4 regions of the Hydrogenophaga atypica genome follow, and region 3 is predicted to be linked to each of the others. Evidence: predicted binding sites of a transcription regulator. Region 3 holds the regulator's gene; each other region holds the start of a gene.
What was found. The regulator sigma-54, encoded in region 3, starts transcription at its own class of promoters, with help from an activator protein. The targets are predictions, from matches to a motif close to TGGCANGNAANCTGCTTT.

Region 1 (4,234 bases), on a different contig from region 3:
CGGTCAGCATCTCGGCGGCGACGATCACCAGCCACGCCGTGCCCACGGCCAGGCGCACCCCGGTCAACATGTAGGGCAACACGGCGGGGAAGAGGATCTTGGTCAGGATCTTCCATTCGCTGAGGTTGAGCACGCGGGCCACGTTCATGTAGTCCTGTGGCACGCGCTGCACGCCCACGGCGGTGTTGATGACCATGGGCCAGATGGAGCAGATGAAAATGGTCCAAATGGCGGCCGGATTGGCGCCCTTGAACACCAGCAGACCGATGGGCAGCCAGGCCAGTGGCGACACCGGGCGCAGCAGGCTGATCAGTGGGTTGAACATGCGCGAGAGGAAGGTGAAGCGCCCGATCATGAAACCCACGGGGATGCCCACCAGTGCGGCCAGGCCGAAGCCCACGGCCACGCGCTGCAGCGACGAGAGCACGTTCCAGCCTATCCCCTGGTCGTTGGGGCCGTTGCGGTAGAAGGGGTCGCTGAACAGCTTGACGGCGGCCTCCCAGGTGGCGGCGGGCGAGGGGATGCTGCTGCCGGTGGACACCGACACCAGGGCCCAGATGCCGACCAGCAGGCCCAAACCAAAGATCGGCGGCAACACGCGCAGCCACATGCCGCGCCAGTCGAAGGGTGGTCGGCTGGGGGCGGCTGGGGCCACCTTGGCGAGGGGCCGTTCGGGGGCAGAAGGGGCGGTGCTGGGGTTCATGGAACTCGCATCCAGGGGGGCGTGAAACACGGCGCTGACCATGGTGGGCTCCTTCAAACCTTGACCTTGAAACTGTCGGCGTACTTGGCCGGGTCTTTGCCGTCCCACACCACACCGTCAACGAGCTTGTGCGAGCGCATCTCGCTCTTGGGCAGGCTGACCTTGGCGGCGCTGGCGGCCTGCTTGTAGATGTCGATGCGGTTGATGGACTTGGCCACGCCCAGGTAGTCGGGGTGGTCCTTCATCAGGCCCCAGCGCTTGTGCTGGGTGAGGAACCACATGCCGTCGCTCAGGTAGGGGAAGTTGGCCGCGCCGTCGTTGAAAAACTTCATGTGGTTGGGGTCGTCCCAGGTCTTCCCCAGGCCGTTCTGGTAGCGGCCCAGGATGCGCTGGTTGATGGCGTCCACGCTGGTGTTCACGTAGGCTCGGTCGGCGATGGTCTCGGCCATCTTGAGCTTGTTCTGCAGACCGGCATCGATCCACTTGCCGGCCTCCAGAATGGCGGCCGTCACAGCGCGTGCGGTGTTGGGGTATTTCTGCACCCATTCCGAGGTGGTGCCCAGCACCTTTTCCGGGTGCTCGGGCCAGATGTCCTGCGTGGTGGTGCCCGTGATGCCGATGCCGTCCATGATGGCGCGGTGGTTCCAGGGCTCGCCCACGCAGAAGCCGTCCATGTTGCCCACGCGCATGTTGGCCACCATCTGCGGTGGCGGCACGGTGATGACTTTGGCATCCTTCATAGGGTTGATGCCGTGCGCCGCCAACCAGTAGTACAGCCACATGGCATGGGTGCCGGTGGGGAAGGTCTGGGCGAAGGTGTATTCGCGTTTGTCGGTGGCCATCAGTTTGGCCAGGCTGGCACCGTCCACGGCGCCTTTGTCCGCCAGCTTCTTGCTCAGGGTGATGGCCTGGCCGTTCTGGTTCAGGTTCATCAGCACCGCCATGTCCTTCTTGGGGCCGGCCGTGCCCAGGTGCACCCCGTACACCAGGCCGTACAACACGTGGGCCAGGTCCAGCTCGCCGTTGACCAGCTTGTCGCGCACACCGGGCCAGCTCGCCTCTTTGGTGGGGATGATCTTGACGCCGTACTTCTGGTCGATGCCCAGCACCGAGGCCATGACCACGCTGGCGCAGTCGGTCAGCGGGATGAAGCCGATCTTGACATCTTTCTTTTCGGGTGCATCCGACCCGGCGGCCCACACGCCGTGGTGGCCCAGCGTGCTGAACAGGGCGGTGCCGACGGCGGCGGTCTTGAGGAAGTCGCGGCGGGAGGCTGTGTCGGTGTGTGCGACAGCGGGTGTGACGGGTGTGTCCATGTTCAACTCCTATAGGCCAACAAAAATGCGGTTCCAGAAAGCACAACGGCGTCCGTCTCGGAGCGCGGGTTGCGCTGCGAATACGGACGCCGTTGTCCTGTGTCTGGCTGACGGTTGGCACCCACCGCCCTTGGTGGGTGCCTCGTCAACTGTTAAGCAGTTTGTGTGCCAGCTGGTTTTGCCCCTTGCGCTGGACGGGATGTGGCTGTTTGTGCACCGACACGGGGCACAAGCACGTTATTTGTGCGTTGCAGCATCCGTGCGTGGGTGCACGGTGCCCGTGGTCAGATCGGCCAGTGCCAGCACAGCTTCGGCCACGTCCACCAGGCGGCGGTTCTGGTTCATTGCAAGCTGGCGCAGCGTCTTGTGGGCCTGGGCCTCGCTCAACTGGCGCTGTGCCATCAGCAGGCCCTTGGCGCGTTCCACCAGCTTGCGTTCGTTCAGGCTGGCGCGGGTGGTGTCCAGCTCGGCCGACATGGCCTGTAGCCGCTGAGCCTGGGCTTGCACCAGCTCCAGCACCGAGTGCTGCAGCTGCGTCCCCAGGGGCAAGCCCGGCGACGGCGAGCCGTCTGGTGTGGCATCAAAAAAGTCCAACCCGGCAGGGAGCACGCTGGTGGGTACCTGATCAAGCGCCTGCAGCTCCTGCACCAGGTGTTCGCGGCGCTGGTGGCACACGGCGCGCAGGTCTTTGCTGAGGTGGTCTTCCACCGCTTTCATGGCCTCCATGCGTTCGGTGCAGGTGTCGAACCAGCGTTGGCTCAGCTCCGGGTTGAGTGCGCCGCCCGCGACCGTGGCGCACAGCATGCGGCGCATGCGTTCCAGCGCGGCTCGGGTGTTGGGATCGTCGCTGCGCTGCCACAGCGCAACGGCCTCGCCCGGTGCGAACTGCGCAAACACCTCCAGCGCACGTTCTTGCGACTCGATCAGGTATGCCAGCCGCTGCTGCCCGGCGTCGTCGGCGTGGCCGCTGGCAAACAGGGCGCTGCCGGTGGCGCGTTCCTGGCCGGCCAGTTCCTTGCTTTGCATGAAGTTGAAAAAACCCACCAGCAGACGCGAAATGGCCGGGTCGCTGGCGGTGTCGGCCGCTTCGAAGATCACCGCCAGCAGGCCAGCGATGAGCCGCGTGTAGGCGGCGGTGGCCTGCGCAGGCAGCCACGCACCGCGCGCCACCTGCTGGCGCAGGGCCGGCAGCGCAGCCAGGCCGTGCAGCACATAGGCGATGCGCGCAAACAGCCGCGCGCCCTGGCGCAACTGCGTGGCCTGGGTGTCCAGCTGGTCAAAGTGCTGGCGCAACGCATGTTCGGCGTGTGCCGTCTGCGCCACCTGCGCCAAACGCTCGGCACCAAAACGCTGCCCGGCCGAACCCAGGTACAGGTTGCTCATGCCACGCTCGCGCTGCAGCTCGTGCACCAGACGTGCGCTCGCATCCACCAATTCGGCGGTGAGCGTGAGTTGCTGCAACTCGCCGATTTCGCAGCATTTGGCGGCGAGCAGGAAATGGAGTCCGGATTTCATGTCCCCGTGGCGGCAGCAATATCCGTGCCCTCGGGGCTTTTACACTGGGACCATGTTGATCCTCGGAATCGAATCTTCTTGCGACGAAACCGGCGTGGCGCTGGTGGACGCGTCTGCCGCCGCCACGCAGGCCGGTGTGCCGCGCCTGCTGGCGCACGCCTTGCACAGCCAGATCGCCATGCACCAGGCCTATGGTGGCGTGGTGCCCGAGCTGGCCAGCCGCGACCACATCCGCCGGGTGTTGCCATTGAGCACCGAGGTGCTGACCCGCGCTGGGCGCACGCTGGCTGAGGTGGGCCTGGTGGCCTTCACCCGGGGCCCCGGCCTGGCCGGCGCTTTGCTGGTGGGGGCGGGGGTGGCGGTGGCCATGGGGGCCGCGCTGGGCAAGCCGGTGCTGGGCATTCACCACCTGGAAGGGCATTTGCTCTCGCCTTTTCTGAGCGCCGATCCGCCCGAGTTTCCGTTTGTGGCCTTGCTGGTGTCGGGCGGTCACACGCAGCTCATGCGGGTGGATGGCGTGGGGCGCTACGAACTGCTGGGTGAGACCATCGACGACGCGGCCGGTGAGGCTTTCGACAAATCGGCCAAGCTGCTCGGGCTGGGCTATCCCGGCGGGCCGGCGCTGTCGCGCCTGGCCGGGCAGGGCGACGCGACGGCGCACAAGTTGCCGCGCCCGCTGCTGCACAGTGGCGATCTGGAT
Region 2 (4,234 bases), on a different contig from region 3:
GCTGATGGCAAAGTTCAGCGCGTAGACCAGCACCAGGGGCAGCAACAGTGAGGGCAACAGCCCAGGGTGGGCAAAGATGTCTTGCGACTTGAGCGCCATGGACACAAAGACGATGCCCAGCACGCCCAGGGTGGAGAACGGCGGAAACTTCGGCTTGAGCTTCTGGTTGAAGTGGGCCTCGCCGTATTGGCCGATCAGCCAGCGCTGGGTGAGCGTGCCCAGCCCCAGCGGCAGGAACACGATGAGGGCGATCTGCAGGAACACCTGCAGCACCGCGATCTCGATCACAGTGCCCAGCAGTGCCTTGAGGTAGACCGGCGCGAGCAGCGAACCGGCAATCAGGCCGACCACGGTCATCTTCACCGCCGCGGGCACGTTGCCTTTGGCGAAGCCGGTCCATGAAATGGTCATGCCCGAGGTGGGCAGCAGTGCGGTGAGCAGCAGTGCCAGCCGCACCATGGGCTGGTCGGCAAAGAACAGCAGGCCGGCCGCGTAGCCGATGGCGGGCATGAGGATGAAGTTGATGGCCAGCGTCGTGCCTTGCAACGTACCACCCCCCGGCTTGAGCAACTCCTTCACGTTCATCGTCACCATCATGGGATAGACCATGAGGAAGGTCAGGGGCAGGATGGCCCTGCGCAGGAAGCCGGGGTCGGCCACCTGGCCGAAACCCAGCCCCGCCAGCATGGCCAGCGGGATGCTCCAGACCAGGTGCTTTTGCAGCCAGTTGAGGACGTTCCACATGGTGTGCTCCCTGGCGCGCCGGTCAGGCGTTCTTCAGTGCGAGCGCCCAGGACTGCATGGCGTCGTTGGCCGGCTTCATGGGCGCGTCCATGAAGCTGACCACAAACTTGTCGCCCAGGTCTGCAACACCGATGCTGCGCGGACGCACCGCCAGCACCTGGGGGTTGGGCAAGGCATGGCCAAAGCAGAACAGCACATTGGTGGCGGCCACGATATCGGGCGCGATGTCACCACCGATGGCCTGGGTGTGGGCGTGGTGGTCAAACGTGCCGATGTAGCTCACGCGCGGGGTGCTGGCAATGCAGGCTTTGAAGTGATCGACGATGTCGGCCACGCTGGTGTGCTGGGTCTCGGTCTTGGCGATGTCCAAGACGGTGAGCGGGTACTTTTCCTGGAAGTGAAGTTGTTTCATGGTGAATCTCTCGGTTTGAATTCGTTTGTTTGGAAGGGCTCAAACACCCCAGCGCAGCCAGGCAGCCAGGGCCAGCGCGACCAGCACGGCCCAGCCGGAAAACAGCCCACGCCAGAGCCAGAAGCGGGGCACAAAACCCACGCCCCGCACCAAGCCAGCGCTCATGGCCCAGAACAAGGCCGTGGCCAGGCTGTGGTCGGCCCGCCCTTGCGCGTCGGCAAACAGCAACGGGTACACGCTGCCAATGACCATGATCAGCACCGCGGCCACCAGACTGGGCAGGTGCAGGCTGGCTGGCGCAGCAGGCGCAGCAGGCGCCTCGGTGTTCATCGGGGGCCGTCAGCGCGCTGGCGCTGGCGTTCCATTTCTGTCTCGCCCCACATGGCGTTGAGGATGGCCAGCAGCACCGCAAAGCCGATGCCGAGAACCCAGGCGAAATACCACATGTTGGACTCCTTGTTGGTTGAGGCTCAATACGCCCCGTGTTCGTTTTCGCGGATGTAGGCGGCGGTGACCTTGCCCCGCATGACCCGGTAGGCCCATGACGTGTAGAGCACGATCAGCGGCATGAAGATGAGCGTGGCCGCGAACTGCAGCCTTGAGAGATCGACCAGTTGATCCGAAATCACGTGATTACTCCTGGGTGGCGCTGACGCTGGGCGCCAGCAATTGCCGGGCCGCGGCACCCTCGTCCACGGCCACTTGCGCGTCGCGCACAAACACCCACCACAGGGCCGACAGCGCGATCAGCTTGATCAGCACGGTCCAGATGAGCTTGCGGAGCAGGGCTTGGTCTCGGGTGTTCATGGCACAACGGCCCTTGTCTAACCAATATCCGTGCCAGCCCAAGAAGCCCTGAAAACCTCCATCAAATCAACCACTTAATCAGATTCGCTCTGATCAAAGAGACTGGCAGCCCGCCAAACCGCCACTTTTGGCAGCCATTTTCGTCAATTCTTCAATCACGGCAGCGCATGGAAGGCAGCGAAGCTCAGGCCTGACGGTACCGCGTGGCTCCGTGGCAGTCATAGACGGCAGCCATGACTGCCAAAGGCAGTCCACGACAGTGCTTCACCGGCGCACAAGGCGCGTAAGTGCTTGTTTTTTTATGGCATTTCGCAGTGATGTGGGCTGGCACGCTTCTTGTAAATGTTGTCGCAAACCCTGCCAGCATTCCCTGGCCGGGGAACGGGGCTTCCGGCCCGGCAGGAGACATTTCACCCATGGACATGATCGGTCTGTACCCCACCTGGTTTGAACCGGGGGTTGGCAGCGGTTGGATCGTTGGCTTCATCGCCACGATCCACGTGCTGTTTTCACACACCTCGGTCGGCGCGGCCATTTTTTTCGCCTGGCTGGCCAACCACGCGCACCGCCACAACAAACCCGAGCTGCTGGAATTCATCAAGCGCTACGGCCTGTTCCTGCTGGTGTTCAGCTACGTGCTGGGCTCCATCACCGGTCCGGGCATCTGGTACTCCACCACGGTGGCCAGCCCGCGCGGCATTTCGGCGCTGATCCACAGCTTTGTCTGGATGTGGGCCACCGAATGGGTGTTCTTCGTGATCGAGGTGGTGGGCGTCTACATGCTGATCTACCTGGTGGGCAAGGTCGATGTGAAGACGCACACGCGCATCGCGCTGATCTTTGGCCTGACCTCCTACACCACCATGCTGGTCATCGTGGGCATCCTCAGCTTCATGATGTGGCCCGGCAAGGCCGAGTGGACCGAGACCGGCGGCGTGCTCAATGCTTTCTACGGCCCCAACACCTTCGCCCAGCTGGGCATGCGCAGCGCCTTCATGTTCGCCATGACGGCGGTGGTCGGCGGCATCGTGGCCGGCCAGTTCAAGGATCTCGCGCTCAAGAAGAGCATCGCGGCCAAGCTGGCCTGGCTAGGCATCGTCGCCACATTGGCCGGTGCTGGCATGCTGCAGTGGTACCTCGCCACTCTGCCCGAGTCGGCCGACGTGGTGTTGCAAAACCGCCTGCCGGATTACTTCCCTACCGCGCTCATGGCGGTGGTGGCCGGCATGTTGGCCTATTTCGTCCTCACGCTGGTGCAGCCGCGCGCGCTGGTCACCAGCGTGGCGGCGGTCATGACGGTGGTGATGCTGGTCTTTGGCCTCTGGCCTGAAGAGGTGGCGCGCGAATCGATCCGCAAGCCCTGGGTGGCCGGGCAGTACGTGTACTCCAACCAGGTGATCGGGCGCGACGTGCCGGGCATGGGCGTGCAGTCCGACATTCCCAAGATCGAAGCCCACGGTTTCATGAAGACCCTGGTGTTCGTGCCCGAGGCGCTGCGCGCCATCAACGACGGCAACCGCGTCGAGGCCGGTCGCCTGCTGGCGCTCAACACCTGCTCCAACTGCCACTCGCTGTCGGCCACCGGCATGCGCCCGCTGCGCAACTACTTCCCAGGCGACCACACCGAAGCCGACGTGGCCGAGTACCTGCAGGCCGCGCTCTCGGGCGGCAACACGCTGTACATGCCGCAAATTCCGTTCAACGACGAAGAAGCCCGCGCCCTGGCGAGCTTCATCCTCACGCTGCAACCCGCAGCCACCACAGCCACGGCGCAAGCCCCGGCCAGTGCTACCGTGGTCAAGGAGTAAGAACATGACCCCTGAAATGCTTTATGCGCTGCGCGACCAAGCCGGTGTGCCCTCGCACCCGCTGGTGTTCCTGGTGCTGGGTGTGCTCACCTTCGCGCTACACATGGCGGCTGTGCAGGTCATGCTGGGCGCTGCCACGCTCACGCTGCGCGGCGCCTTCAGCGCCAGCCAACACTGGCGCCGCCTGGCCCAGGCCATGCTGGTCACCGCCAAGATCGCGGTCTCGGTCGCCATCGTGATCGGTGTGGCACCGCTGCTGTTTGTGCAGGTCGTGTACGACCCGTTCTGGTACACCTCCAACGTGCTCTCGGCCTGGTGGGTGATCGGCTTTATCGTGCTGCTGATCCTGGGCTACATCGCCATGTACATCTTCTACTGGCAGAACCACGACATCGTGGCAGATGGTGGCAAGGGCGGCGTGTGGATGGTGTTGTCCCTGGCGCTGCTGCTGGCCGTGGGCTTC
Region 3 (4,234 bases):
GACGGCGTGCCGTCTTTGGGCATCGCCGGCAAATACTTCACCTCGGGTTCGTTGGCGCAGACGCTGCCGCGCTCGCTGCTGGTGGCCGACCACCTGATCGCACAGTCGCGCAAGGGCTGAGCCACAGGCCCTGCTCCAGGCCCGCCCTCTTCCGGCGGGCTTTTTTGTGCCCGCGCCCCGGCTGGGGTCGGAAAGCACCGGCTTACAATGCCATGCAATTTCCATGCCCTACCCAACATGCCGTTCCCGACCCTGACCCACCTCTGCCAGGCCATGCTGCTGACCTTGGCCGCGTGCGCCGGTGTGGCAGCCTGGGCCGAGAAGGCCGACCGCGACAAACCCATGAACGTGGAGGCCGACGCCTTGCGCCACGAGGACGGCCGCCAAACCAGCGTGTTCACCGGCAACGTGGTGGTGACCAAAGGCAGCATCCTCATCCGGGGCCAACAAATCGAGGTGCGCCAAGGCGCTCAGGGCCAGCAGTTCGGCATCGTGCTGGGCAACGCGCAGCAACAGGCCTTCTTCCGCCAGAAGCGCGATGTGGTCGATGAACACATCGAGGGCGTGGCCGACCGCATCGAATACAACAGCCAGGCCGACACGGTGAAATTCATCGGCCGCGCCGTGCTGCGCCGCTACCGGGGCAGCAACCTGAACGACGAAACGGCTGGCAACACCATCGTCTACGACAACGGGGCCGACGTGTTCACGGTGGACGGTGGCACAGCCACCACGGCCGCCACCCCCAACAACCCCGGCGGGCGCGTGCGCGCCATGCTGACCCCGGTGCCCAAGGCCGACGCCAGCGCCACCGCCCCGGCAAACAGCCCCGCTCCCGTGCTCAAACCCAGCCCCAGCATGGGGCCAGGCAAGCAGTGAGCGCGCACACAGCTGCACCGCTGGCGCCCAAACGCCGGCTGGAAGCCAGTGGCCTGCAAAAGGCCTATGGCAGCCGCAAGGTGGTCAAGGACGTGTCGCTGGCGGTGGAAGAAGGCGAAGTGGTGGGCCTGCTGGGCCCCAACGGTGCCGGCAAAACCACATCGTTCTACATGATCGTGGGCCTGGTGCGGGCCGATGCGGGGCAGATCACGCTCGACGGCCAGGCCGTCGAACGCCTGCCCATCCACCGCCGGGCACGCCTGGGCCTGGGCTACCTGCCGCAGGAAGCCTCGATTTTTCGCAAGCTCAGCGTGGAAGACAACGTGCGTGCCGTGCTGGAGCTGCAGGACGACCCCGCCACCGGCAAGCCCTACACCGCCAAAGCCCTGGACGAACGCCTGACGCAACTGCTGGAAGACCTGCACGTGTCGCACCTGCGCTCGTCGCCGGCACCCGCCTTGTCGGGCGGCGAACGGCGCCGGGTCGAAATCGCCCGAGCACTGGCGAGCAACCCGCGCTTCATCCTGCTCGACGAGCCCTTTGCCGGCATCGACCCGATTGCCGTCATCGAGATCCAGCGCATCATCGGCTTCCTCAAGTCGCGTGGCATCGGCGTGCTCATCACCGACCACAACGTGCGCGAAACGCTGGGCATCTGCGACCACGCCTACATCATCAACGAGGGCCGCGTGCTGGCCCGGGGCACGCCTTCGGAGATCGTCGAAAACGCAGATGTGCGAAGGGTGTACCTCGGCGAGCATTTTCGAATGTGAACATGAAGCAAAGCCTTTCGCTTCGTGTTTCCCAGCATCTGTCGCTGACCCCGCAACTGCAGCAGTCCATCCGGCTGCTGCAGCTCTCCACGCTGGAGATGGCGCAGGAGGTCGAGCAGATGCTCGACGAGAACCCCTTCCTGGAGCGCAGCGAGGAGGTGGCCGAGCGCGAGGCGTTTGGGGTGGATGCCGAAAACGCGCCGGTCAGCACCGGCGACCAGGTGAGCGAATGGAGCGCGGACAGCGGCCCGGCGACCACCAGCAGCGAAAGCGACGACTTCAGCGAAGAGGTGGGCAGCAGCGAGCCCGACTGGGACGGTGATGGCACCGTGTCCTTCACGCCCGACGACGGCGAATGGGGCGGCGAGGCCGCGCCGCGCAACCGCAACAACGCCGACGATGAAACCGCCAGCGCCGCCGAGCTGGCCAGCGAACACATCAGCCTGCAGGCCCACCTGCACCAGCAGGCCCTGGGCCTGCGGCTCAATGAAGAGGAGCGCGCGGCGCTGTACTTCCTGATCGAATCGCTCAACGACGACGGCTACCTAGACGAGCCCATCACCGACCTCGCCGCCGCGCTGGCTGGCGACGACTGGGAGGCCCGTGAAGCCACCGAACAGGCCCTGAACCTGGCGCTGCACTGGCTGCAGAACATGGACCCGGCTGGTGTGGGTGCGCGCGATCTGGCCGAATGCCTGCGGCTGCAAATCGAAGAGCTGCGCAACAGCCCCGCCGCCCAGGCCGCGCTGGCCATGTGCGCGCAGCCGCTGGACCTGCTGGCGCGGCGCGACGCCAAACGCCTGGCCGCCGCCTGCCACCTGGACGAGGCCGTGGTGCGCGAGGGCCTGGCGCTGATCAGCCGGTTGGAGCCCAAGCCGGGCCGGCGCTTCGCCAACGTGGAACGCAACACCGTGGTGCCCGACGTCATCGTCACCAAGGCGGGGCGCGGCTTCAAGGTGCAGCTCAACCCCGACGTGATGCCACGCCTGCGGGTGCACGACATCTACGCCAACGCGCTGCGACAAGGGCGCGGCGACAAGGGCGAAGGTGCGGCCAGCATGCAGCAGCGGCTGCAGGAGGCGCGCTGGTTCATCAAGAACATCCAGCAGCGCTTCGACACCATCCTGCGGGTCTCCAGCGCCATCGTCGAGCGCCAGCGCAACTTCTTCATGCACGGCGAGCTGGCCATGCGCCCGCTGGTGCTGCGCGAGATCGCCGATGAGCTGGGCCTGCACGAATCCACCATCAGCCGCGTGACCACCGCCAAGTACATGGCCACGCCTTTTGGCACCTACGAGCTCAAGTACTTCTTCGGCTCCAGCCTGGGGACGGAGACCGGCGGCAACGCGTCGAGCACCGCCGTGCGCGCGCTGATCAAACAGTTTGTGGCGTCTGAAGATGTGGCCAAGCCGCTGTCGGACAACCAGCTGTCGGAAATGCTCAAGGAACAAGGCATTGAGTGTGCACGCCGCACGGTGGCCAAGTACCGCGAAGCCCTTCGTATCGCACCGGCCAACTTGCGCAAACGTTGAAATGACACAATGACGGCGGCGCCCGCGCCAGCCATGACGTGGCTCTCGCCGCATGAATGGGTCCCGTCATGGCGCAACGCGCCGTCCTACCAGTGGCGCAGCCACGAGGTCATTCCGTCATCACCATGAACCAACTCACCCTTTTCCTGCCCTGCGCCGCTGGCGTGGAGGACTTTCTGGCCGCTGAGGTCAAGCGCATCGTGGGCGTGGCCGATGGCGACATGTCACGCTCGCGCGGCGGTGTGTTGCTCAAGGCCAGCTGGCGCGACGCCATGCTGCTCAACCTGCACAGCCGCCTGGCGCAGCGCGTGTTGGTGGAGCTGGCCTACGAGCCGTACCGCAGCGAAGACGACATCTACGAGATCGCCTGCGGTGTGGCCTGGGAAATCTGGATGACGCCCCGGCACACGCTCAAGGTGGAGATCACCGCGCAACACAGCCCGCTCAAGAGCCTGAACTTTGCCGCCCTGCGGGTGAAGGACGCGGTCTGCGACCGCCTGCGCCACAAAACCGGCGAACGCCCCAGCATCGACACCACCTGGCCCGATGTGCGGGTGTTTGCCCACCTGACCGAAGGCCAGTGCTCCGTCTACATCGACACCTCGGGCGAGCCGCTGTTCAAACGCGGCTGGCGCGAGGACAAAGGCGACGCGCCGCTGAAAGAAACCCTGGCCGCCGCCATGATCGCGGCCACCGGCTGGGACGGCAGCCAGGGCGCCGCCCTGCCCCTGTACGACCCCTGCTGCGGCAGCGGCACCGTGCTCATCGAGGCCGCGCAGATGGCGCTGAACATCGCGCCCGGCAGCACACGCCGCTTTGCCTTCGAAAAACTGCTGCCCTTCCAGTCTCACGTGTGGCAGGGCATCAAGGCCCAGGCACAGGCCGCACAAAAGCCCTGGCCCGAAGGGCAAAAGCCCTTCATCTTTGGCAGCGACGTGGCCTTCCGCATGGTGGACTTCGCGCAGCGCAACGCGCAGCGCGCTGGCGTGGCACACGCCATCGAACTGCGCGGTGGCGACGCGCTGCAACGTTTGCCGCCCAGCGAGCACC
Region 4 (4,234 bases), on a different contig from region 3:
GGGCGCCGGGTGGCCAAACCGGTTCAGATGCCCGGCCTGTATGAGTGCCCAGGTCGGCATCAATTCGTTGAGCCAGACCGGGCTGGACGATGAGCGGCTGCCGTGGTGCGGCACCACCAGCACGTCGGCCCGCTCGCCCGGGTGGCGGGCCGCCAACCTCACCTCCTGGTCGTGTCCGACGTCGCCGGTCAACCATGCCACCTGCCGGCCGTTGCTGATCCGCAGCACGCAGGACAGCGCATTGGCCGGCGCGCCCACGCGCAGGTGATCGGCCGGGTCGGGGTGCTTCACCTCAAAGGTCACGCCGTCCCAGACCCAGCGCTGGCCCGTTTCGCACAAGGCGGGGCCCGTGGGTGCGAAACCACGTGTGGCATGCGTGGGCACATAGGACGCCAGCCAACCCGCTTGTGGCTGGGCCCGCAAGACCGAATCGGCGCCGCCTGCGTGGTCGCTGTCGCGGTGGCTGATCACCAGCACATCGAGCCGTTCGCCCAGGCGCCGCAGCCAGGGCACCAGCACCCGCTCGCCCACATCCCCACCGCTGCGGTAGCGCGCGCCGGCGTCAAACAGCAGGCTGTGGTGGGCGGTCCGAACCAGTATCGCGCTGCCCTGCCCCACGTCGGGCGCCCACACATCGAACGCGCCAGCGGCAGGGCGCGCCGGCACAAAAGCCAGGGCGGGCCATGCCAACAGGGCACCGAGGCAACGCCAGGGCAACGGCACCCTCACCACGGCCAGCACCGCACCACACACACCCATCACCGCCACCGGCCACGGCGGTGCTGGCGCATGCCAAACAGCCAGCGGCCACTGGGCCATCGGTTGGAGCACCGCCGACATCACCGTCAACGCCCAGGCGGCCACGTCCCACACAGGGGCGGCCAACACGCCCAACAAAACCAGTGGCGTGACCAGCAGCGTCACCCAGGGAATGGCCAGCAAGTTGGCCAACAGCCCGACCACCGACACCTGACCAAACAACAACAGGGTGAGGGGCGCCAGCGCCAGCGTCATCACCGACTGCTCGCGCAGCATCGAGCGCAGGGCCTGCCCCGCAGAGGCCGTCTGTTGGCCCTGGGGGTTTGACACAAACAGCAGCATCACCGCCACAAAGCTGAGCCAGAAACCGGGCTGCAGGCCGGCCCACGGGTCTGCGGCCAGCACCAGCGCCAGGCACCACAACCACACCAGGGGCCACGGCCAGTCCAGCCCATGCCAGCGCAGCACCACCACCGTGGCCAGCATGAACACCGTGCGCTGAGCCGGCACACCCCAGCCCGCCAGCAGCGCATACGCTGTGGCCAACAACAGCCCACCCAACGCGGCCGCCACCGGTGTCGGCCAACGCAGCAGCAGCCCGGGCCACACCGGTGCCAGCCGCCGCCAAACCAGCCCCACGAGGCGGGTGGCCAGCCAGGCGAACAGCGTGATGTGCAGGCCAGAGATGGCCATCAGGTGGGCCACGCCGGTGTCGCGGTACACCTGCCAGTCGTCGCGGGCGATGGCCGACTGGTTGCCCACCAGCAATGCCGCGATCACACCAGCGGCGCGTGCATCCGTCACCCGCTGCACCACCGCCGATGTCAGCTCGCCGCGCCAGCGGTCGATCGGGTGGCGAGCGCTGTCGCCAACCCACTCGGGAGCGGGCACCTGGCGCCCGCTGCGCACCACACCCGTGGCACCAATGCCCTGCTCCCACAGCCACAACTCGCGGTCAAACCCGTGCGGATTGGCCAAACCATGCGGTGCACGCAACCGCACAGGCCAGCGCCACACCTGGCCGGCCTTCAACGTGTCGGGCGCGGCGGGCCAGAACAGCCGCACCCGCTTGGGCAGCTCGACGGGACGTCCGTCCAGGTCGGCCGAATCGACACGGACCACCAGCATCTGCCCATCGGGATGGCTCTGGGGCAAATCGGCCACGACCCCACGCAACCACAGCGGGCGCTCCTCCCACTGCGGCGCCAGGACATCGGCCTGCAGCGGCAGCGCACGCCACCCTGTCGTGGCAAAACCCAGCAACGCGGCACACAGAAGCGCGAGGCCGGGTTGCCACACACGCCCGCCCACGGCCGCCGCCGGCGCCACCCGCCAGGCCCAAGCGGCAACCAGAGCCACGCACAGAACCACCCCATAGGCAGCAACAGGCCACAGCTGCGGCTGCTGCCATTGCAGCGCCACCCCGATCGCCCATCCCGCCAGCCACGGCCACATGAAACGGCACTCATTCCATCAACACAGGCTGCCCCATTTGAGTGGATGGTGTCGGATGTCATGAAATGTTGGCGCGGTCCTTGCTAGTATGGCCGTGCGGCATTCTGTTCTGTGCATGCTGCTGTTCTCCCTGACGAAAGCTTATCGCATGGCCATCCACGTTGCCCTGAACCACGTCACCCACTACACCTACGACCGCCCCATCAAACTGGGGCCCCAGGTGGTGCGCTTGCGGCCGGCGCCACACAGCCGCACCAAGGTGCTGTCCTACTCGCAGCGGGTGGAGCCGACCCAGCATTTCATCAACTGGCAACAAGACCCGTTCGCCAACTACCAGGCACGCCTGGTGTTCCCGGAGTCCACGCGCGAATTCAAAGTCACGGTGGACCTGGTGGTCGAGATGGCGGTCTACAACCCCTTCGATTTTTTCCTTGAACCGCATGCTGAGGAATTCCCTTTCGCCTACTCGGCCGACCAGCTCAAGGAGCTGCAGCCCTACCTGGCCAAAGGCGAGCTCACGCCCGCGTTCAAGGCCTACCTGGCCAGTGTGGACAACAAGAAGCAGCGCACCATCGACTTCCTGGTCGGCATCAACCAGAAGCTGCAGGGCGACATCGGCTACCTGATCCGCATGGAGCCCGGTGTACAGACGCCGGAAGAAACTCTGACCAAGGCCAGCGGCTCCTGCCGCGACTCGGGCTGGCTGCTGGTGCAGTTGCTGCGCCACATGGGCCTGGCCGCGCGTTTTGTCTCGGGCTACCTGATCCAGCTCGCGCCCGACGTGAAGGCGGTGGACGGTCCCAGCGGCCCTGAGGCCGACTTCACCGACCTGCACGCCTGGTGCGAGGTCTTCCTGCCCGGTGCTGGCTGGATTGGCCTGGACCCGACCTCGGGCCTGCTGGCCGGTGAAGGCCACATCCCGCTGGCCTGCACACCGCAGCCCAGCAGCGCCGCTCCGATCGAAGGCGCGCTGGACGAATGCGAAGTGACCTTCAGCCACCACATGGGCGTGAGCCGGGTGTACGAATCGCCGCGCGTGACCCGTCCCTACACCGACGAACAATGGACCGCCATCGACGCCCTGGGCCAGCAGGTGGACAAGGAGCTGGTGGCCGGCGACGTGCGCCTGACCATGGGCGGCGAGCCCACCTTTGTGGCCACGCGCGACCGCGACGCCGCCGAGTGGAACACCGACGCCCTGGGCCCCACCAAACGCCATTACGCCACCGAGCTGTTGCACCGCCTGCGCCTGCAGTACGGCGACGGCGGCTTTCTGCACCTGGGCCAGGGCAAGTGGTACCCAGGCGAGCAGCTGCCGCGCTGGGCCTTGTCGCTGTTCTGGCGTGCCGATGGCGAGCCGATTTGGCACAACCCCGCCCTGTTTGCCGACGAACGCGAACCGGCCAAATACACCGCCGACGATGCCCGCCGTTTCAGCCAGGCGCTGGCGCGCAAGCTGGGTCTGTCCACCCAGCACATCACGCCCGGTTACGAGGACACGTTTTACTACCTGTGGCGCGAACGCCGCCTGCCGGTCAACGTGGACCCCTTTGACGCCAAGCTGGACGACGAGATGGAGCGCCAGCGCCTGCGCCGCGTGTTTGGCCAAGGGCTGGAGGCGGTGGTGGGCTACGTGTTGCCGCTGCAGGCCCACGCCATGCCCGGCCCCAACGCCGCCAAGGGCGTGCGCACCCTGGGACTGGGCGGCACCCGCTGGACCACCGGCCCCTGGTTTTTCCGCGACGAGCGCATGTACCTCATGCCGGGCGACTCGCCCATGGGCTACCGCCTGCCGCTGGACTCGCTGCCCTGGGTCAGCAAGGCCGACTACCCCTACCTGATCGAACAAGACCCACTGGGCCAGCGCGACGCCTTGCCCGAGGGCAGCGCCTTCAAGCGCCAGTACGCGCCGCACCAGATCGGCGGCGGTTTCGCCGAAGGCGGCGTGGTCTCCATGCAGAACGCCGAGTTCGGTGTGCACAGCGACGACGGCACACCCGCCTGGCAAGGCGACCCCAGC

Region 1: ACFQPB_RS04960 (CmpA/NrtA family ABC transporter substrate-binding protein) is a predicted target of sigma-54. The motif match lies at 2,173-2,190, and genes of this name have one in related genera.
Region 2: cydP (cytochrome oxidase putative small subunit CydP) is a predicted target of sigma-54. The motif match lies at 1,982-1,999, and genes of this name have one in related genera.
Region 4: ACFQPB_RS14605 (transglutaminase family protein) is a predicted target of sigma-54. The motif match lies at 2,284-2,301, and genes of this name have one in related genera.

The regions. Positions count from the first base shown of each region.
Region 1 is NZ_JBHTCA010000003.1:81,372-85,605, forward strand. It holds gene ntrB (nitrate ABC transporter permease) at 1-745, opposite strand, end outside; gene ACFQPB_RS04960 (CmpA/NrtA family ABC transporter substrate-binding protein) at 757-2,019, opposite strand; gene ACFQPB_RS04965 (nitrate- and nitrite sensing domain-containing protein) at 2,257-3,534, opposite strand; gene tsaD (tRNA (adenosine(37)-N6)-threonylcarbamoyltransferase complex transferase subunit TsaD) at 3,587-4,234, shown strand, end outside.
Region 2 is NZ_JBHTCA010000027.1:28,860-33,093, reverse strand. It holds gene ACFQPB_RS20540 (arsenic resistance protein) at 1-744, opposite strand, end outside; gene ACFQPB_RS20535 (DUF6858 family protein) at 767-1,156, opposite strand; gene ACFQPB_RS20530 (cyd operon YbgE family protein) at 1,196-1,486, opposite strand; gene cydX (cytochrome bd-I oxidase subunit CydX) at 1,483-1,602, opposite strand; partial or broken gene ACFQPB_RS20520 (cytochrome d ubiquinol oxidase subunit II) at 1,627-1,752, opposite strand; gene cydP (cytochrome oxidase putative small subunit CydP) at 1,790-1,963, opposite strand; gene ACFQPB_RS20510 (c-type cytochrome) at 2,380-3,771, shown strand; gene ACFQPB_RS20505 (hypothetical protein) at 3,776-4,234, shown strand, end outside.
Region 3 is NZ_JBHTCA010000005.1:219,378-223,611, reverse strand. It holds gene ACFQPB_RS09985 (thiol:disulfide interchange protein DsbA/DsbL) at 1-120, shown strand, start outside; gene lptA (lipopolysaccharide transport periplasmic protein LptA) at 238-879, shown strand; gene lptB (LPS export ABC transporter ATP-binding protein) at 876-1,652, shown strand; gene ACFQPB_RS09970 (RNA polymerase factor sigma-54) at 1,655-3,184, shown strand; gene ACFQPB_RS09965 (THUMP domain-containing class I SAM-dependent RNA methyltransferase) at 3,310-4,234, shown strand, end outside.
Region 4 is NZ_JBHTCA010000011.1:90,145-94,378, reverse strand. It holds gene ACFQPB_RS14610 (DNA internalization-related competence protein ComEC/Rec2) at 1-2,214, opposite strand, end outside; gene ACFQPB_RS14605 (transglutaminase family protein) at 2,363-4,234, shown strand, end outside.